DNA from 2 places in the Vreelandella sp. DA03-1M genome. Region 1 is predicted to be linked to the other one. Evidence: predicted binding sites of a transcription regulator. Region 1 holds the regulator's gene; the other holds the start of a gene.
The links. The regulator LexA, encoded in region 1, represses DNA repair genes until DNA is damaged. The targets are predictions, from matches to a motif close to TACTGTNTANNTANACAGTA.

Region 1 (8,563 bases):
GGGCTATTGTTTGGCGTTATTAATGGGGTTGGTAGATTTTACCCCGGTACGCGAAGCGGCGTGGCTCTCGGTGCCCAGCTTTACCGCCCCCAGTTTTCACTGGGCCGCTATTCTGTTTATGATCCCGGTCGCTATCGCCCCGGCGGTTGAGCACATTGGTGACATGGTCGCTATTGGCTCGGTGACCCGTAAAAACTATTTGGAAAAACCCGGCCTGCATCGCACCCTGTTAGGCGATGGGTTGGCGACCAGTGTGGCAGCGCTATTCGGCGGGCCCCCGAATACAACCTACTCGGAAGTCACGGGGGCTGTAACGCTGACGCGGGCGTTTAACCCCAAGTACATGATTGTTGCTGCGATTTTTGCCATTGTGCTGGCGTTTGTGTCCAAGCTTGGTGCGCTGCTGCAGACCATACCCGGTCCGGTCATGGGGGGGATTATGACGTTGCTGTTTGGTTCTATTGCGGTCGTTGGTATGAACACGCTAGTGCGAGCAGGGCAGTCGCTGACGGCACCTCGCAACTTAGTGGTGGTCTCGCTCATCCTGGTATTCGGAATAGGTGGTATGCAGTTTGGGGGCGGTCAATTTACCCTGCAAGGTGTGAGCTTGGCTGCACTGGTAGGTATTGCGTTGAACTGGCTATTACCCAAGGCGCAAGAGGGCGAGTAAAGTCATCCTCTTTAACGCTGTGAGCATCGTATGAGTGGCAAGTAGGAGGGTAGGCTGTATGAGTAACGAACTAACCGCATCCTTCCCCATTCTAGGGATTGCTGCCTGGAGCGGTACCGGCAAAACGACACTGTTAGAGAAGCTGCTGCCTCTATTAGCTGCGCACGGTTTGAAAGTAGCCGTGATTAAACATGCTCACCACTCGTTTGAAGTAGACCAGCCTGGAAAGGATAGCTATAAACTGCGCAGTGCGGGCGCGGCGCCTGTACTAGTCGCTTCACGGCAACGATTTGCATTGATGCAGGAAACGCCCGACCAGGAAGAACCCGATTTAGCCGAGTTAATAACCATGATGGTGCCGCACCATCCCGACCTAGTGATTGTCGAAGGCTTTAAAGCCTGGCCGATCCCTAAGCTGGTGATTTATCGCGATGGCGTGGGTGACTCGGCCATTTTAACTGACCCATGGGTCGAGGCGGTTGCATTAAGCGCGCCATCGCCTATTGATTTAACTTCTTGCGTAGCGCAGTTAAATCTTGATGACAGCGACGCAATCGCGCGCTGGATAGTGACCTGGATAAACGCAAAAAAGCAAACCGTGGCTTCAAAAAAGGAAAGGTGACCAACATGCATCTAACCCACCTCAACACCCGGGGCGAAGCCAATATGGTGGATGTCGGCGATAAACAAGAAACGCGCCGCGAAGCCGTCGCCTCGGGGCGTATTGTGATGCAGCCGGAAACGCTGAAATTACTTAGCGACGGTGAACTGCCCAAGGGCGATGTGCTGGCTACCGCGCGAATCGCCGGTATTCAGGCGGCCAAACGCACCCATGAGCTGATTCCACTCTGCCACTCCCTGGCGCTATCAAAAGTGTCGGTTGAGTTTGATATTGATGTAGCCGAATCCTGCGTTCACGTGACGTCGCTGTGTCGCTTGAATGGCCGCACCGGGGTTGAAATGGAGGCGCTTACCGCCGTCTCGGTGGCTTGTTTAACACTTTACGATATGTGCAAAGCGGTAGATAAAAATATGCGCATCGAGGCCATTCAGCTTGATAGTAAGCAGGGTGGCCAGCGCGGTGATTACCAGCGCATAAACGCGCAGGCGCCGATAGTGACAGGCGATGGCATGGCCGGAGAGGTCAGCCTGGGTGAACGCTGCCCATCGCCCTGCGTGCGGGTTAAGTTTTTAGCCGAACTGCGCGAGCGGGTAGGTGAGAGCGAGGCAGTAGTGAGTCTCGAGCAATTGGCCAGCCGTGATATTGGCGGATTGAAAGCAGCGCTGGCCGAGCGCGATAGTCGCTTTAAGCAACTCACCGACCAGCGTACGCTATGTGCCATCAATCAAGTCATGGCCAATGACGATGCGTTAGTGACCGATGATGACGAAGTGGCGTTTTTCCCACCGGTCACGGGGGGCTAAAGTGGATATTAAGGTGGCGATTCAAGCCGCCCCGTTCTCGATGGCCTACGGCTATGACGATGCCTTGGCGGGGCGTAGCGATATTGGCGCGGTGGTGAGCTTTACCGGACTGGTGCGTGATTTCAATGAAGCGCCCGATGTTACGGGGTTAACACTGGAACATTACCCCGGTATGACCGAGCGCACGCTAACGGAGATTGGCGAGCAGGCTTGGCAGCGTTGGTCGCTACAAGCGGTACGGATAATTCATCGCGTTGGCTATCTGGGCCCTGGCGACCCCATCGTGCGGGTGCTAGTAGCTAGCGCCCACCGCCGGGAGGCGTTTGAAGCTTGCGATTTTATTATGGATTTTTTAAAAACCCAGGCGCCTTTTTGGAAGAAAGAGCACTCCACTCAGGGAGAATATTGGGTCAAAGAACGCCACTCTGACCAACAAGACGCGGCACGCTGGGAGTGAGTTTGCCACGTTTTGCTATTCCTCAATGATGCACCACTAACGATTGGCAGCATTGTCTAGGGTAAGGGCTTCTGGCATTTCAGCAGCCATAATCTGAAGATGCACATCGGGCAGGTGCTGCATATGCTCCGCCAGCCAGTGAATCAAGCGAGGCTGCAATGCCTGGCGAAGGTCGGCCAGTGTGTCGGCGGCAATCTCCTCAAGCTGATCGTCCAGCCAATCGCTAAAGCTATCTTCATCCAGCGGGCTGGCCCCTGAGGTATCCAGCATCAAGCGGCCAATGCGCGCCCAGCCAGTGTCAGTCGCGGTCACTGGTAGCGCTAGGTACAAGCTGCCGCGACGGGCTTTATTGGCATCGTTCACCTCCAAGCCAGGGTGGGGCACGACGCTGTTTTGACTGACAATGCAGGGCGGCTGCGGATAGCGTGCTTCACAGTGCAATCCGTGGCTATCAAAACTGATCAGATCGCCGTTTACCGGCGTTAATGGGGCGCTAATACCTAGCTGCTTGGCAATGGCCTGGTGAGCCTGCTGATGGCGTGCTTCGCCATGCACCGGCATAAGATGCTTGGGTCTGACCCACTGATAGAGCTTGATCAGCTCATCCTGAGCAGGATGCCCTGTGGCGTGCAGTTCAGGGTGATTGAACTCGTCATAGATGCTGACACCTAGGTGCGCCAAACGCTTTTTAAGCTGCTCAATGGGTCGCTCATTGCCGGGAATGGCTTTAGCCGAGAAGATGACATTATCGCCGGGCTGAAGATCCACATAGGGATGACGGCCCTGGGCTAGACGCTGTAACGCGGCGCGGGGCTCTCCCTGACTGCCGGTGGCAATAATCACTACTTCATCCGGGGGCAGGTAGCCAAGGTCGTGATTGGGCACCAGCGGCGGTAAATCATCCATATAGCCGAGCCCCCGCGCGACGCTGACCATGCGCTCCATGGAACGCCCCATTAAGCTGATACGACGGCCACATTGATGGGCTGCGCGTCCTATCGCTAACACCCGGGCAAGATTGCTCGCAAAGCAGGAGATCACCACGCGGCCCTGGCAGTTGCTGAGGGTTTTTGCCAGCGCACGGGCAACATCACCCTCGCTGCCTGAGTGGCCGGGCATGGGAGCGTTGGTGGAGTCGCCCACCACTAAATCCACTGGGGCAAGCGCCTTGAATTGGGCCGCGCTTATCGGCGTGCCGATGATCGGTTCAGGGTCGAGTTTCCAGTCGCCGGTATGTAAGACGCGGTAGCCACCGACGCTCATGATCAACGCACAGCTTTCGGGTATAGAGTGCGTTAACAGCAAATAGCGCAGCGTGAACGGCCCGTTTTCCAGCGCCTCGCCAGGCTCAATAACATGGATAGCCGCGCTGCTAAGCTGATGCTCGGCAAACTTCAGTCGCAACAGCCCAGCCGCCAGCGGTGTGGCATAAATAGGGCAGTTCCACATCGGCCAAAGCCAGGCAGCTGCACCAATGTGGTCTTCATGGCCGTGGGTGATAAAGAGCGCTTTGGGCACGATCCCCAGTGCTTTCGGTGTATCGAGATTGGGTACCTGCAGTGGCGAGTTGGGAAGATCCTGACGGATCATCATGCCGCAATCGACGGCTATCCAGTGATCGTCGTAGCCGTATAGCGTTAGATTCATTCCAATCTCACCGCATCCCCCCAGCGGCAACATGCGCAGCGGTGGACGACGACGGGGACGAATTTGAACGCGTGGTGAATGCATCTGTTATGAAAAACCTAAAAAGTAGTGACTTAACTATACGGGAAGGCAGGGGCGGCTAACAATCTTCCATGCCCTTCCGATACACTATGCGACCTAAGCCGCTGGTTTGTCATAATTAACTTAGCAATAGGTCAAGAGTAGCTCACATGTCTCATTATTATCGTTTAGTGGTTTCCTGTCCTGACCGGGTGGGGATTGTTGCACGGGTATCGAGCTTTATTGCCCAGCAGGGCGGCTCCATTACCGAAGCCAGCCAGCACTCCGATTTAGAAACCGGCTGTTTTTTTATGCGTTACGAAATCTTGGCGGATTCAGTGGGGATGTCGGTGGAGGCGCTACGTGCAGCATTCGAGCCGGTGGCGATCGAATTTGATATGCAGTGGTCATTGGTGGATACACAGCAGCGCCGTCGGGTGGTATTGATGGTCTCTCGAGAGTCACACTGCTTGGTAGATTTACTTTATCGCTGGCAGGCCGGTGAGTTGGATTGCGATATTGTCGGCGTCATTTCCAACCATGATGATATGCGTTCATTGACCGAGTGGTATGGCATTCCTTATCACTATGTGCCAGTCGACCCCGATAACAAGCAAGTGTCGTTTGCCAAGGTGCAAGCAGAAATCGATAGTGCGCGCGCTGATTGCGTCGTGCTGGCGCGTTATATGCAAATTCTGCCGCCTGACCTGTGCGCACGCTATGCAGGGCGGGTGATTAATATACATCACAGTTTTTTACCCTCTTTCGCTGGGGCGAAGCCCTACCACCAGGCATATCAGCGCGGTGTGAAGCTGATTGGCGCCACCTGCCACTACGTCACCGAGGAACTCGACGCGGGCCCGATTATCGAACAGGATATTCATCGCGTTAGCCACTGCCATACCCCAACCGATTTAGTCCGCTTTGGGCGTGATGTTGAAAAAGCCGTTCTCGCACGCGGTTTACGCTGGCATCTTGAGGATCGTGTTTTAGTGCATGGCAACAAGACCGTGGTATTTAGCTAACGCTCGATAAAGTGAGAAGCCGCTATGTCGTTCGCACAAAGTGTACTGGCGCCCTGGGCGCTGATATTCACCTCGCTACTCTCGTTAGGCGTAGTGGTGTGGGCTCTTTGGCGGCGGCCCTGGAAAGCGTTACTGGAAGACACTGCCCTTCAGCACCGTTGGTTAGGCGCAACGCTAGCTGTGGTGCTGATGTGGCAGCTGCGCGCTCAGGCGGTCGACTGGCTAACGCTGCATCTCGTTTTTACGGTATTGATGACACTCGTGTTTAAAGCGCCACTAGCGCTGCTCAGCAATGTACTCATCCATGTGGCAATGGTAGTTATCGGCCGCAATGAGTGGACGTTGCTGGGGGCGAATGTACTGGTAACGGGCATTGTTCCGGCTGCCATTATTGGCACAGTGTGGCGGCTGGTAGATCGCCGCCTGCCGGATAACCTGATGGTGTTTCTATTTGCCTGCGGATTTTTTGGGGCGGCGTTGGCAACATTAGGGGCAGGGCTGGCTGCCGTGCTGCTGATCATCGTGGCAGGCACAGACCCTAACGCTATCTATCTTGCCCAGGAGTATGCTCGCTTCTTACCTCTACTAATGCCTTCAGAGGCGTTTATTACCGGGATGCTGCTGAGTATTCTGCTGGTCTATCATCCTAATTGGGTGGCCACCTTTAATGACCACCGCTATATCGACATGCAGTAGCGACGGTGGTTAGCCCAATGCCTGGCCATTACCGCCACGAATAACGCCAACGCCGACACCTTCGATATCGAGTGACTGTGAACGCAGGTCGATTTCAATGGGCGCAAAGTCTGCATTTTCCGCAAATAGCGTTACTTGGTGGCCCTGGCGTTTGAAGCGTTTAACCGTTACCTCATCCTCTAGGCGTGCCACTACAATCTGGCCATCGCGCACCCGCTCGGTACGGTGAACTGCCAATAAATCACCTTCTAAAATACCAATATCCTTCATCGAAAGGCCTCGCACACGCAGCAAATAATCGGCTTTAGGAGTGAAGTACTCGGCTGGCAGAGGGCAGTAACGGTCAATATGCTCAGCAGCTAGGATAGGGCTCCCGGCGGCTACTTCGCCAATCACCGGTAGGCCAGCAGGCGAGGCTTCAATATTGGCAGCGGGCAACGCGCTTAAGGTGCTGTCTACTACCTCTTGGGGCTCTTGATTAGGTAGGCGAATACCGCGTGACGTATTGCGAATAATGCGAATAGCGCCTTTACGCTCTAGCGCGCGCAGGTGCTCTTCCGCTGCGTTAGGTGAACGGAAACCCAGCGCTTTCGCAATTTCAGCACGGGTCGGAGGGTAGCCAAATTCGCCCATGGTCTTAACAATAAAATCAAATACGTGCTGTTGGCGAGCGGTTAGCGGACGCGACATACCAGACTCCAATAATAGTGAATAGACAGTAACAAATTAAATGTCGATTTAATCGATAAGTGGTTAAGTATACAGTATGTTCCTCTGTCCAGTATATGTCTTGTCAACCCCTATCGAGAAAGGCCCCCGAATTTTTCCTAGGGAAGGTCTGAATAACTGCCGATATTCATCACCGCTCACTTGAGCCGAGAAAAAATCGAAAATTCAGACATTCTTCTCCCGTTCTTTGTGTATTTTTGCCCGTTTCCCGCTCATTGAGCGGAAAACGGGCGCAATCGCCCTATTCCCATAGGTATTTCTCACTGATCAGCAGGTTGCTGAACGCCGCCAGCAAGTGCAGGCGCTGAGTGTTTTTGGCCAGTCCACGATAGCGAGCCTTGCCATAACCAAAAACTTGTTTGATGTACCGAAAGGGGTGCTCCACCTTGGCACGGATACTGGCTTTGATTTTTTCGACTTTCTGTCGCCTGGCATCTAGCTGCTTGCGGGTGCCAGGCCGTTTGGCAATATACCAAGAGACATCGTTGCGGTGCTTGTGCTCGTCTCGTTTTTGAATACCAAGGTAACCGGCATCACCGAAGACGCGTTGCTCTTCACCGTGAAGGAGCTTATCGGCAGGCACAATGTCATGGACATTGGCAGCCGTGGTCTCAATGCTGTGAATCAACCCAAGCTTATCGTCGACACCTATGTGCATTTTCATGCCAAAGTGCCAAGAGCTACCTTTTTTAGTTTGGTGCATTTGCGGATCGCGCTCGCCTTTTTTGTTTTTGGTGGAACTAGGCGCAGAAATGATAGTGGCATCGACAATGCTCCCTTCGCGCAGCATCAGGCCATTTTTCTCCAGGTGGTTGTTCACTTCCTGGAACAGCACCTTGCCAAGGCCGTGGCGTTCCAGAAAATGGCGAAACTTGAGAATCGTGGTTTCGTCCGGCAATCGGTCCAGTTTCAAACCGGCGAATTGGCGCATGGACTCGATCTCGTAGAGGGCGTCTTCCATGGCCGGATCGCTCAGGTTGTAAAACAATTGCATGCAATGGACGCGGAGCATGGCAGACAGTTGATACGGAGGCCGCCCGCTCTCGCCCTTGGGGTAATAACGGGCTACCTTCTTCTCCAACTGCGTCCAGGGGATCAGCTTGTCCATCCGCTCCAGAAAGAGTTCGCGGCGGGTCTTTCGCTTCTTGTTCTGGTACTCGGCTTCTGAGAAGGTGATTTGATCCATGGCAGCACTGAATCCTATGCAGTTGACGATAGCCGTATTATCGCTGATGGCAGTGACTTTTTCAGAGCTTCCCTAATCGTTTTAAACTAAGCTTCTACTGATATAGACAGCCATATTCCATCAGAAAATCAAGCGTTGAGCCCTCCAACGTAATGGCATAGAATTTTGCTATGTTTTAAACACTCGTTTCCCCGGAGAGCGGCATGGCTCAATCTGATACGGTAACTCGAATACTCGACACCGCGGAAGTGCTGTTTGCTGAGCGAGGTTTTGCTGAAACATCGCTGCGCAACATCACTAGCAAAGCGCGCGTCAATTTAGCGGCGGTGAATTACCATTTTGGTTCCAAAAAAGCCTTAATTCAGGCCGTGTTTTCACGCTATCTGGACCCGTTCACTCAGCGTTTTCATACCGCGCTTGATGAACTTGAAGCCCAGCATGCAGGGCGCGTTATTCCGTTGGAAACGCTACTCGAAACAATGGCGACCAGCGTGCTGGCAGTGCCTGCCGAGCGCAACAGTTTAAAGGTGTTTATGCGCTTGCTGGGCCTTGCCTATAGCCAAGCGCAGGGGCACCTTCGGCGTCATATTCAGCAAGAGTATGGTGATGTGTTTACCCGCTTCACTGAGCTAGTGCGTCAAGCAACGCCCGACTTGCCTGACGCGGAA
Region 2 (8,563 bases), 2.3 Mb from region 1:
ATTCTGAGCAACCCGCTCGCCAGCCCGTTTACCTTGGGCATTTCCGCCGGGGCCAGTTTTGGCGCCGCGCTGGGCCTCGCTTTTGGGGTGGCCATTGTGCCCGCCGCCATTGAGTTTGTAGTGCCCATCAACGCCTTTGTGATGGCCATGTTCACCGCGTTTTTAATTCATGCCTTAAGCCTAAAGCGCGGCGTGACAGTAGAGACCATTGTGCTGCTCGGCATCGCCATGGTGTTTATCTTCAACTCGCTAATGGCGCTGATTCAGTTCTTTGCCAGCCAAGAGGCGGTATCCGCGGTGGTATTCTGGACCATGGGCAGCTTGACCAAAGCGACCTGGCCCAAGTTCTGGATCGCCCTTAGCATTCTCGCTTTGTCGATGCCGCTGCTTGCCCGGCATGGCTGGGCGCTGACGGCTATGCGCCTGGGCGATGCCAAAGCCGAGAGCATGGGCGTCAATCCCCGCGCGCTGCGCTTGGAAGTGCTGGTATTGGTGTCACTACTCGCCGCTATCGCGGTAGCGTTCGTGGGCACCATTGGCTTTATCGGCTTGGTCGGGCCCCATATTGCGCGCATTTTACTGGGCGAGGATCAGCGCTTCTTTCTGCCCGGCTCAGCCCTGTGCGGCGCGCTGATACTCTCCGTGGGCTCGGTCATTTCCAAGATCATTATCCCCGGCACCATTATTCCCATTGGCATTATCACCTCGCTGGTGGGCATTCCCTTCTTCCTATTTCTAGTGCTTAACCACAAGAAGGCCTCATGGTAACCCTACAACTGAACCGCGTATCCGCCCGCTATGGGCGGTGCCCTATTCTGCAAGAGATCACCACGCCCTGCTTTCAAGGCGGGCAAGTCGTCGCGCTGCTGGGCCCTAATGCAGCGGGTAAGTCGACGCTTTTTAGGCGTGTGTTAGGACTATTGAAAGGCGAAGGCGAGGTGATCATCAGCGGCACCAGCGCCGAGCGCCCAGTGGGCTATATGCCCCAGGACACCGGCGCCAAAGCGGTGCTCACGGTGTATGAATCGGTGCTTTTGGCGCGCATGCAGGGGCGTGGATTAAAAGTGCAGCCTGAGGATTTAGCCCAGGTGGACCGGGCGCTGGACGAGCTGGCGATCACGGCTCTTGGCGAGCGCGATATTGGTGACCTCAGCGGCGGCCAGCGCCAGCTGGTCAGCGCCGCCCAAGCGCTGGTGCAAGAGCCGGAGATTCTGATGCTGGATGAGCCCACTTCGGCACTCGACCTTAACCGGCAAATTAGTCTGTTGACGGTGCTGCGCCGGTTGGCCGACCAGCGCCAGATGCTGATTCTGGTGGCACTCCACGACCTGGGGCATGCGCTACGCTTCGCCGACGCCGCCATGCTGCTGGAAAATGGCCGCCTGATTGCCTGCGGCCCCACCGCTGAAGTGATTACGCCAGCACTGTTGCAGCAAGTATATAAAGTCACGGCCCGAATTGAGCCGTGCTCGAAAGGCCAGCCGCAGCTTATCGTCGAAGCAGCCATTTAGCCGTTAACCTAAGCCGTCGCCCTTCCATCGCCGCTAGCGCTACCCCGCTTAACATCAGCGGTAGCGCTAGTAGGAAGCCGCTGGAGACCGGTATGCCAAACAGCACCCAGTCGGCGAGCACAGGCCACACCAGGGCAATATATTCAAAAGGCGCCAACCGCGACGCCTCGGCGTAGCGCAGCGCTAATGTCATCGCGATGTGGGCAGCGCCGCCAAACAGGCCAGAGAGCACCAACAGGGCAAACTCCGCCTGTGTGAGCGCGGCCCAGCCCAGCGGGAGCGTGGCAAGCCCAGCCAGCGCTGCCACCACAATAAAGTAGAAGGCGATGGAGGCAGCACTCTCGGTGCGCGAAATACGCCTCACGGTCAGTAGCGCCCCCGCGGTTAACAGCGCACCCAGCGCCCCTAACGCGTACCCGGTTATTTGCCCATTGCTGGAACTGGCATTGAGCCCAGGCAAGATCAGCACTGCCACTCCAGCAATCGCCAATATTATGCCGCCAGCGCGGTAGAGCGAGAAACGCTCCCCCAACAGCAATATGCCACCTATCGCCATAAACACCGGTGTTAGCTGGGCTAATAGTGTCGCCTCGGCAACGGGTAGCAGCGCCACCGCCGCAAAGGAGGCAAACATCGCCGCCGCCCCCATCCCCGAACGCAACGCATGCCCCAAGGGGCGCCGCGTAGCCAACCCCTGGGGAAACTCCCGCCGCAGCAACAGAAAAATCACGATAGGCAGCAGCGCAAACAATGAGCGAAAAAACACCGACTGCCCCACCGGCACTGCGTCGCTCACGGCTTTAATGCACACCAGCATGCCAGTAAACAGAGCGCCTGAGAGCACCCGGAGCAAGATGCCCTTTGTGGGCCTTTCCTGAAGGTTATCCATTGCGCGCAGCACCCCCTAAACAGCAAAAACCCCCGGCGAACCGGGGGTTTTTGAACCAAACAACTAACTGCTAACCATTATCTCAGACTTACGGCTTCATATCTTCAAAGAAGCTCTTCACGCTGTCGAAGAAGCCGGTTTTCTTCGGTGAGTGGCTGTGGCTGTTGCTGCCGTCGAAGCTCTCTTGCAGCTGGCGCAGTAAGTCGCGCTGCTCGTCGTTAAGCTTGACTGGTGTCTCGACCACTACCTTGCATAGCAAGTCGCCTGGCATGCCACCGCGCACTGGCTTCACGCCTTTACCACGCAGGCGGAACAGCTTGCCGGTTTGCGTTTCCGGCGGAATCTTCAGCTTCACGCGGCCATCGAGCGTCGGCACTTCAAGCTCGCCACCTAGCGCTGCGTCGACGAAGTTGATCGGCACGTCACACTGCAGGTGTTTACCGTCACGCTGGAAGATATGGTGCGGTTTGATGGCTACCTGGACGTACAAATCCCCAGGTGGGCCACCGTTCACACCGCTTTCGCCTTCGCCGTTCAAGCGAATACGATCACCGGTATCCACGCCGGGCGGAATCTTCACAGACAGCGTGCGTGTCTCACGGACGCGCCCTTCTCCATTACACTTATGGCACGGCACTTTGATGTGCTGACCAGAACCATGACAGGTGGGGCACGTTTGCTGCACGGCGAAGAAGCCCTGCTGCATACGCACTTGACCGTGACCGTGGCAGGTCGGGCAGGTCTCTTTAGAGGAGCCCGGCTCCGCACCACCGCCATCGCAACGGTCACACTCGATATGTCGCGGTACGCGGATATCGACTGTGGTGCCTGAAACGGCGTTCTCTAGATCCAGCTCTAGGTTATAGCGCAGGTCGGAACCGCGCGCCGGGGCATTGGGGCCACGGCGGCGACCACCGCCTCCGCCAAAAATATCGCCAAACACATCGCCGAAAATGTCGCTGAAATCACCAGCGCCAGCACCGCCGAAACCACCGCCGCCGCCTTGGCCATCAACGCCTGCATGGCCGAACTGGTCATAGGCTGCGCGTTTTTCGCCGTCGCTAAGCACTTCATACGCTTCGGACACTTCGCGGAATTTTTCCGCGGAGGTGGTATCGTCCGGGTTTCGATCAGGGTGGAATTTTTGCGCCAGACGGCGATAGGCCTTCTTGATCTCTTTCTGATCGGCCCCTTTTTCGACACCCAGGACTTCGTAATAATCGCGTTTGGACATAGGCCCTACGCCTCCTGGTTAGCTACGCACTCAACTGCACATTTAGCCATGTATTCAACTGTATATTTAACTACGTGATACTTAACTACGTGCGTCTTGGCCGCGGAAACAGCAACGCGGGAGTAAGCTCCCGCGTCACCGCTTTCCTTGGCAGAAAGAGGTTGTTACTGCTTTTTCTGATCGTCGTTGACTTCTTCGTACTCAGCATCAACCACGTCTTCGTCCGGCTTGGTGCCCGCGTTCTCGGCACCTTCACCGCCCTCTTGCTGCGCCGCTTCGGCCTGCTCAGCGTACATCTTCTGGGCTAGCTGGCCAGAGGCTTCGGTCAATGCATCCAGCTTCTTCTGAATGTTATCGACGTCGTCACCTTTAACTGCTTCTTCCAGCTCGCTGATGGCCGTCTCAATCGCCTGCTTCTCGTCGGCAGTGGCTTTGTCACCAGCCTCTTCCACCGTTTTGCGCGTGGCGTGAATCATGCCGTCAGCTTGGTTACGCAGCTGCACCAGCGCTTCGAACTTCTTATCTTCTTCCGCATGAGCTTCAGCATCGCGTACCATCTGCTCGACTTCTTCCTCGGACAGACCGCTAGACGCCTTGATGACAATCGACTGCTCTTTGCCAGTGGCCTTATCTTTCGCCGATACGTTCAGAATGCCGTTAGCATCCAAGTCGAAGGCAACCTCGATCTGTGGCACGCCGCGCGGTGCGGGCGGAATGTCAGCAAGATCAAAACGACCCAGCGACTTATTCTGCGACACTTGCTTGCGCTCACCCTGTACGGCATGAATGGTCACCGCCGTTTGGTTGTCATCCGCCGTTGAGAAGGTTTGTGTCTTCTTGGTCGGGATGGTGGTGTTCTTTTCGATCAGCGGCGTCATCACGCCACCCAGGGTTTCGATACCCAGAGTTAGCGGAGTAACGTCGAGCAGCAGCACGTCTTTAACGTCGCCACCCAGTACGCCGCCCTGAATCGCCGCACCCACGGCAACCGCTTCGTCCGGGTTAACGTCTTTGCGGGCTTCTTTACCGAAGAAGTCAGCGGCTTTCTTCTGCACCATCGGCATACGTGTCTGGCCACCGACCAGAATCACTTCGTCGATTTCAGACGCGGACAAGCCAGCATCTTTAAGTGCCATTTTGCACGGCTCAAGTGAACGCTGAACCAGATCTTCTACCAGCGACTCCAGCTTGGCGCGTGTCACCTTCACGTTAAGGTGTTTCGGGCCAGTGTTGTCGGCGGTGATGTAAGGCAGGTTCACGTCGGTCTGCTGAGCGCTGGAAAGCTCAATTTTGGCTTTCTCAGCGGCTTCTTTCAGACGCTGCATAGCGAGGTTGTCGCCAGACAGATCAATACCGCTGTCAGCCTTAAACTGGTCAACCAGATAGTTGATCAGCGCCAAATCGAAATCTTCGCCGCCCAGGAAGGTGTCGCCGTTAGTGGCCAACACTTCAAACTGGGTTTCGCCGTCAACATCGGCAATTTCGATGATTGAGATATCGAAAGTACCGCCACCCAGGTCGTAGACCGCGATGGTTTTGTCGCCGCGGGATTTGTCCATACCGTAGGCCAGTGCGGCAGCAGTCGGCTCGTTAATAATGCGCTTAACGTCTAGACCCGCAATGCGGCCGGCGTCTTTGGTCGCCTGACGCTGACTGTCGTTAAAGTAGGCCGGTACGGTAATCACCGCTTCAGTGACCGTTTCGCCCAAGTAGTCTTCGGCGGTCTTCTTCATTTTCTTCAACACTTCCGCGCTGACCTGCGGCGGTGCCATTTTTTTGCCTTTTACTTCAACCCAAGCATCACCGTTGTCGGCTTCGGTGATTTTGTACGGCACCATCTTGATATCTTTTTGGACGACGTCGTCTTTAAAGCGACGGCCAATAAGGCGTTTAATGGCGTACAGGGTGTTTTCTGGGTTAGTCACCGCTTGGCGTTTTGCCGCCTGGCCGACTAGCGTTTCACCATCATCGGTATAAGCGATGATTGAAGGGGTCGTACGACCACCCTCGGCATTTTCAATGACTTTAGCGCTGTCACCATCAAGCACGGCCACACAAGAGTTAGTTGTACCCAGGTCGATACCAATTATACGTCCCATAGCAATACCTCGAATTCGGTTGTTACAAAACTGAAAATTTAGCTTTTAAAGCTTGTCTGCGGGTTTCCCCGCGGGGTTGCCCTTTATTTGGGGGCCGCCGCTGACATTTCAAGGGCTTTTTTTTCACACACTTTTTTCACTTCTGTGCCGCCAGTGGCTTAATCGGCTTTTTTACTCACTACGACCATGGCCGGGCGCACTAAGCGTCCATTGAGCAAATAGCCTTTCTGCATAACGTCCATCACGGTGTTCGGATCAAGATCCGGGTTAGGCACCATGGTCATGGCTTCGTGTACCTGCGGATCGAAGGGCTCACCATGGGGCTCAATGCTTTCTACGCCGAATTTGTTAAGCACATCCAACTGCATCTTCAAGGTCATGGAAACGCCTTCACGGTGTATTTCTGAAGCACCCTCTTCCATGGTCTCAAGCGCTTTTTCCAAGCTATCCACCACTGGCAGCAGCTCTTTAACGAACTTCTCCAGGGCAAACTTGCGCGCTTTTTCCGCTTCCTGCTCCGCACGACGGCGCACGTTTTGCGCTTCAGCGGCGGCACGCAGGGCTTGATCCTTAGCCTCAGCCAAACTCTGCTCTAGCTCATCCACTTGGGCTGCCAGCATTTCCGCTTCAGGGTTATCGACGCTACCATCTAACGGCTTTTCGTCATTGATCAATCCTTCCAGCTCGCCTTCCATCAAGCGCTCTTCTGCGGCTTGTTCCGCCGCCTGTTCGGCGCCATCGGCTTCTTGCTCGTGGCGGGCCAGCTCATCGTCCATCGGTGTTTGCGGTTCTTTCGCCATGTTGTGCTCCTCAAAAGTAGGGCGCGACCACGCGGGCAGCGCGCAAGAAGTAAGCCTTTAAGTCACTAGCTTTAACTGATCATGCAAGCTATATGGGGGCCATTAATTCCATCTCAAGAGGTGCATTGAAGTGAGTTATTAACTACTGTATAAATCAACAACTATTGGATAAGTATCCAGCTTCTATGCTGTACCGCCTCAGGAGGCGCCATGCTTACTCAGCTAGCTATTCAAGATTTCGCCATTGTCGATCACCTAGAACTCGACTTGACTGGCGGTATGACCGCGATTACCGGGGAAACCGGGGCGGGCAAATCGATCCTGTTAGGCGCCCTTGGGCTCTGCCTGGGCGAGCGTGCCGACGCCGGCAGCGTGCGTCACGGCCGCGAACGTACGGACCTATCCGCACGTTTCGACATTCAGCACCTGCCTGCCGCCATCGAGTGGCTAACGGCGCGGGAGCTTCCCGCTGAGGAGTGCTTGCTGCGCCGCGTGGTGACCGCCAACGGCCGCTCCAAAGCGTGGATTAATGGCCACCCCGCGACTATTTCGGATCTAAAATCCCTTGGCGAGCAGCTGATTCAGATTCATGGACAGCATGCCCACCATGCACTGATGCGCGAAGAGACCCACCTTGCCCTGCTGGACGATTACGCAGGCCTAAACGATGCCACCGCTCAATTGGCCGAAACGTTTCGCGAGTGGCGCAACGCGCGTCGCCAACTGAAGAAGCTCAGCGAAGAAGGCAGTGAGGTAGAGGCCAAACGGCAGTTGCTGCGTTATCAGGTGGAAGAGCTGGATCAGCTCGGCCTGGCGGAGGGCGAGCTGGCGACGCTGGAGGAGGAGCAACATACGCTCGCCCACGCAGAAGAAACCCTGCGCGAGACCCAGTTTGCCGCCGACTGCTGTGCCAGCGATGAAGGTGGTGCACTCTCGCTGCTCAACCAAGCTTTCGCCCACTTGTGTGCCCTGCCGGGCAGTGACAAAGGCACGCTGGCCAATACACTGGCCATGCTGAGCGATGCGCGCATTCAAGTGGAGGAGGCCTCCAGCGAACTCAATCGCCTCGCTAGCACCACTGAATTAGACCCCGAGCGGCTCGCCTGGGTGGAAGAGCGCATGACCGACGTGCATCGGATCGCCCGTAAGCATCACGTTGCCCCTGAAGAACTATGCGCCCTGCATGCCGATCTACAGCGAGAAGTCGCGCAGTTAGAAGAGGGTGGCAATGACCTGGAGGCACTCAGTGCACGGGTAGTCGAGCTACGCGAAGACTATCGCCAAGAGGCGAAGAAACTCAGCGAGAGCCGTCAAAAAGCCGCGCTTCGCTTGGGTAAAGAGGTACAGCAGCAGTTGGGCTTTTTGGCCATGGGCAAAGCGCGCTTTGAAGTAGAGGTCACCGCAAAAGACGCGCCCTCCCCTGAAGGCCTTGATCGTGTTCAATTTTTGATCAGCGCCAACCCCGGCCAGCCCGCGAGGCCATTGACCAAAGTCGCTTCCGGCGGCGAATTGTCGCGGATAAGTCTCGCCATTCAAGTCGTCGCAGCGACGCACTCAACGGTGCCCAGCCTGGTATTTGACGAAGTGGATGTGGGTATTTCAGGCGCGACTGCGGAGATTGTAGGTCAATTACTGCGCAAGTTAGGCGAGAACGGTCAGGTAATGACCGTGACTCACCTACCGCAAGTGGCGGCCCAAGCACACCAGCACTTGCATATCGAGAAGCAGGCGAAACGCGACACCACGCTAACTCAAATGGCGCTGCTCGATGAGCAAGGGCGCATCAGCGAACTGGCGCGAATGCTGGGCGGTGTGACGCTCTCTGACCAAACTCTCGCTCATGCCCGTGAAATGCTGCACGCAAGTCAGCGCCCACCGCACTGATTAGAAAAGCATCGAACGGGACGTTATACGCGGCAAAATAAAACGCCCCTCATTACCTGACAAATTCCATTGATGGCGAATTTAAACAGGTAATGCAGGGGCGCTCATATTTTCGAGCCGCGAGCAGTGTCTATCCACGAACATTA

Region 2: the regulator LexA is predicted to act here: its motif matches at 6,677-6,696, upstream of recN (DNA repair protein RecN).

What each region holds. Positions count from the first base shown of each region.
Region 1 is NZ_CM146798.1:2,577,639-2,586,201, reverse strand. It holds gene ACXUPB_RS12050 (uracil-xanthine permease family protein) at 1-670, shown strand, start outside; gene mobB (molybdopterin-guanine dinucleotide biosynthesis protein B) at 729-1,292, shown strand; gene moaC (cyclic pyranopterin monophosphate synthase MoaC) at 1,298-2,095, shown strand; gene moaE (molybdopterin synthase catalytic subunit MoaE) at 2,055-2,552, shown strand; gene ACXUPB_RS12030 (ribonuclease J) at 2,589-4,199, opposite strand; gene purU (formyltetrahydrofolate deformylase) at 4,430-5,284, shown strand; gene ACXUPB_RS12020 (energy-coupling factor ABC transporter permease) at 5,309-5,980, shown strand; gene lexA (transcriptional repressor LexA) at 5,990-6,670, opposite strand; gene ACXUPB_RS12010 (IS5 family transposase) at 6,951-7,895, opposite strand; gene ACXUPB_RS12005 (TetR/AcrR family transcriptional regulator) at 8,099-8,563, shown strand, end outside.
Region 2 is NZ_CM146798.1:286,813-295,375, reverse strand. It holds gene ACXUPB_RS01400 (FecCD family ABC transporter permease) at 1-768, shown strand, start outside; gene ACXUPB_RS01395 (ABC transporter ATP-binding protein) at 762-1,511, shown strand; gene ACXUPB_RS01390 (DMT family transporter) at 1,489-2,400, opposite strand; gene dnaJ (molecular chaperone DnaJ) at 2,489-3,634, opposite strand; gene dnaK (molecular chaperone DnaK) at 3,799-5,733, opposite strand; gene grpE (nucleotide exchange factor GrpE) at 5,892-6,533, opposite strand; gene recN (DNA repair protein RecN) at 6,744-8,417, shown strand; gene fur (ferric iron uptake transcriptional regulator) at 8,561-8,563, opposite strand, start outside.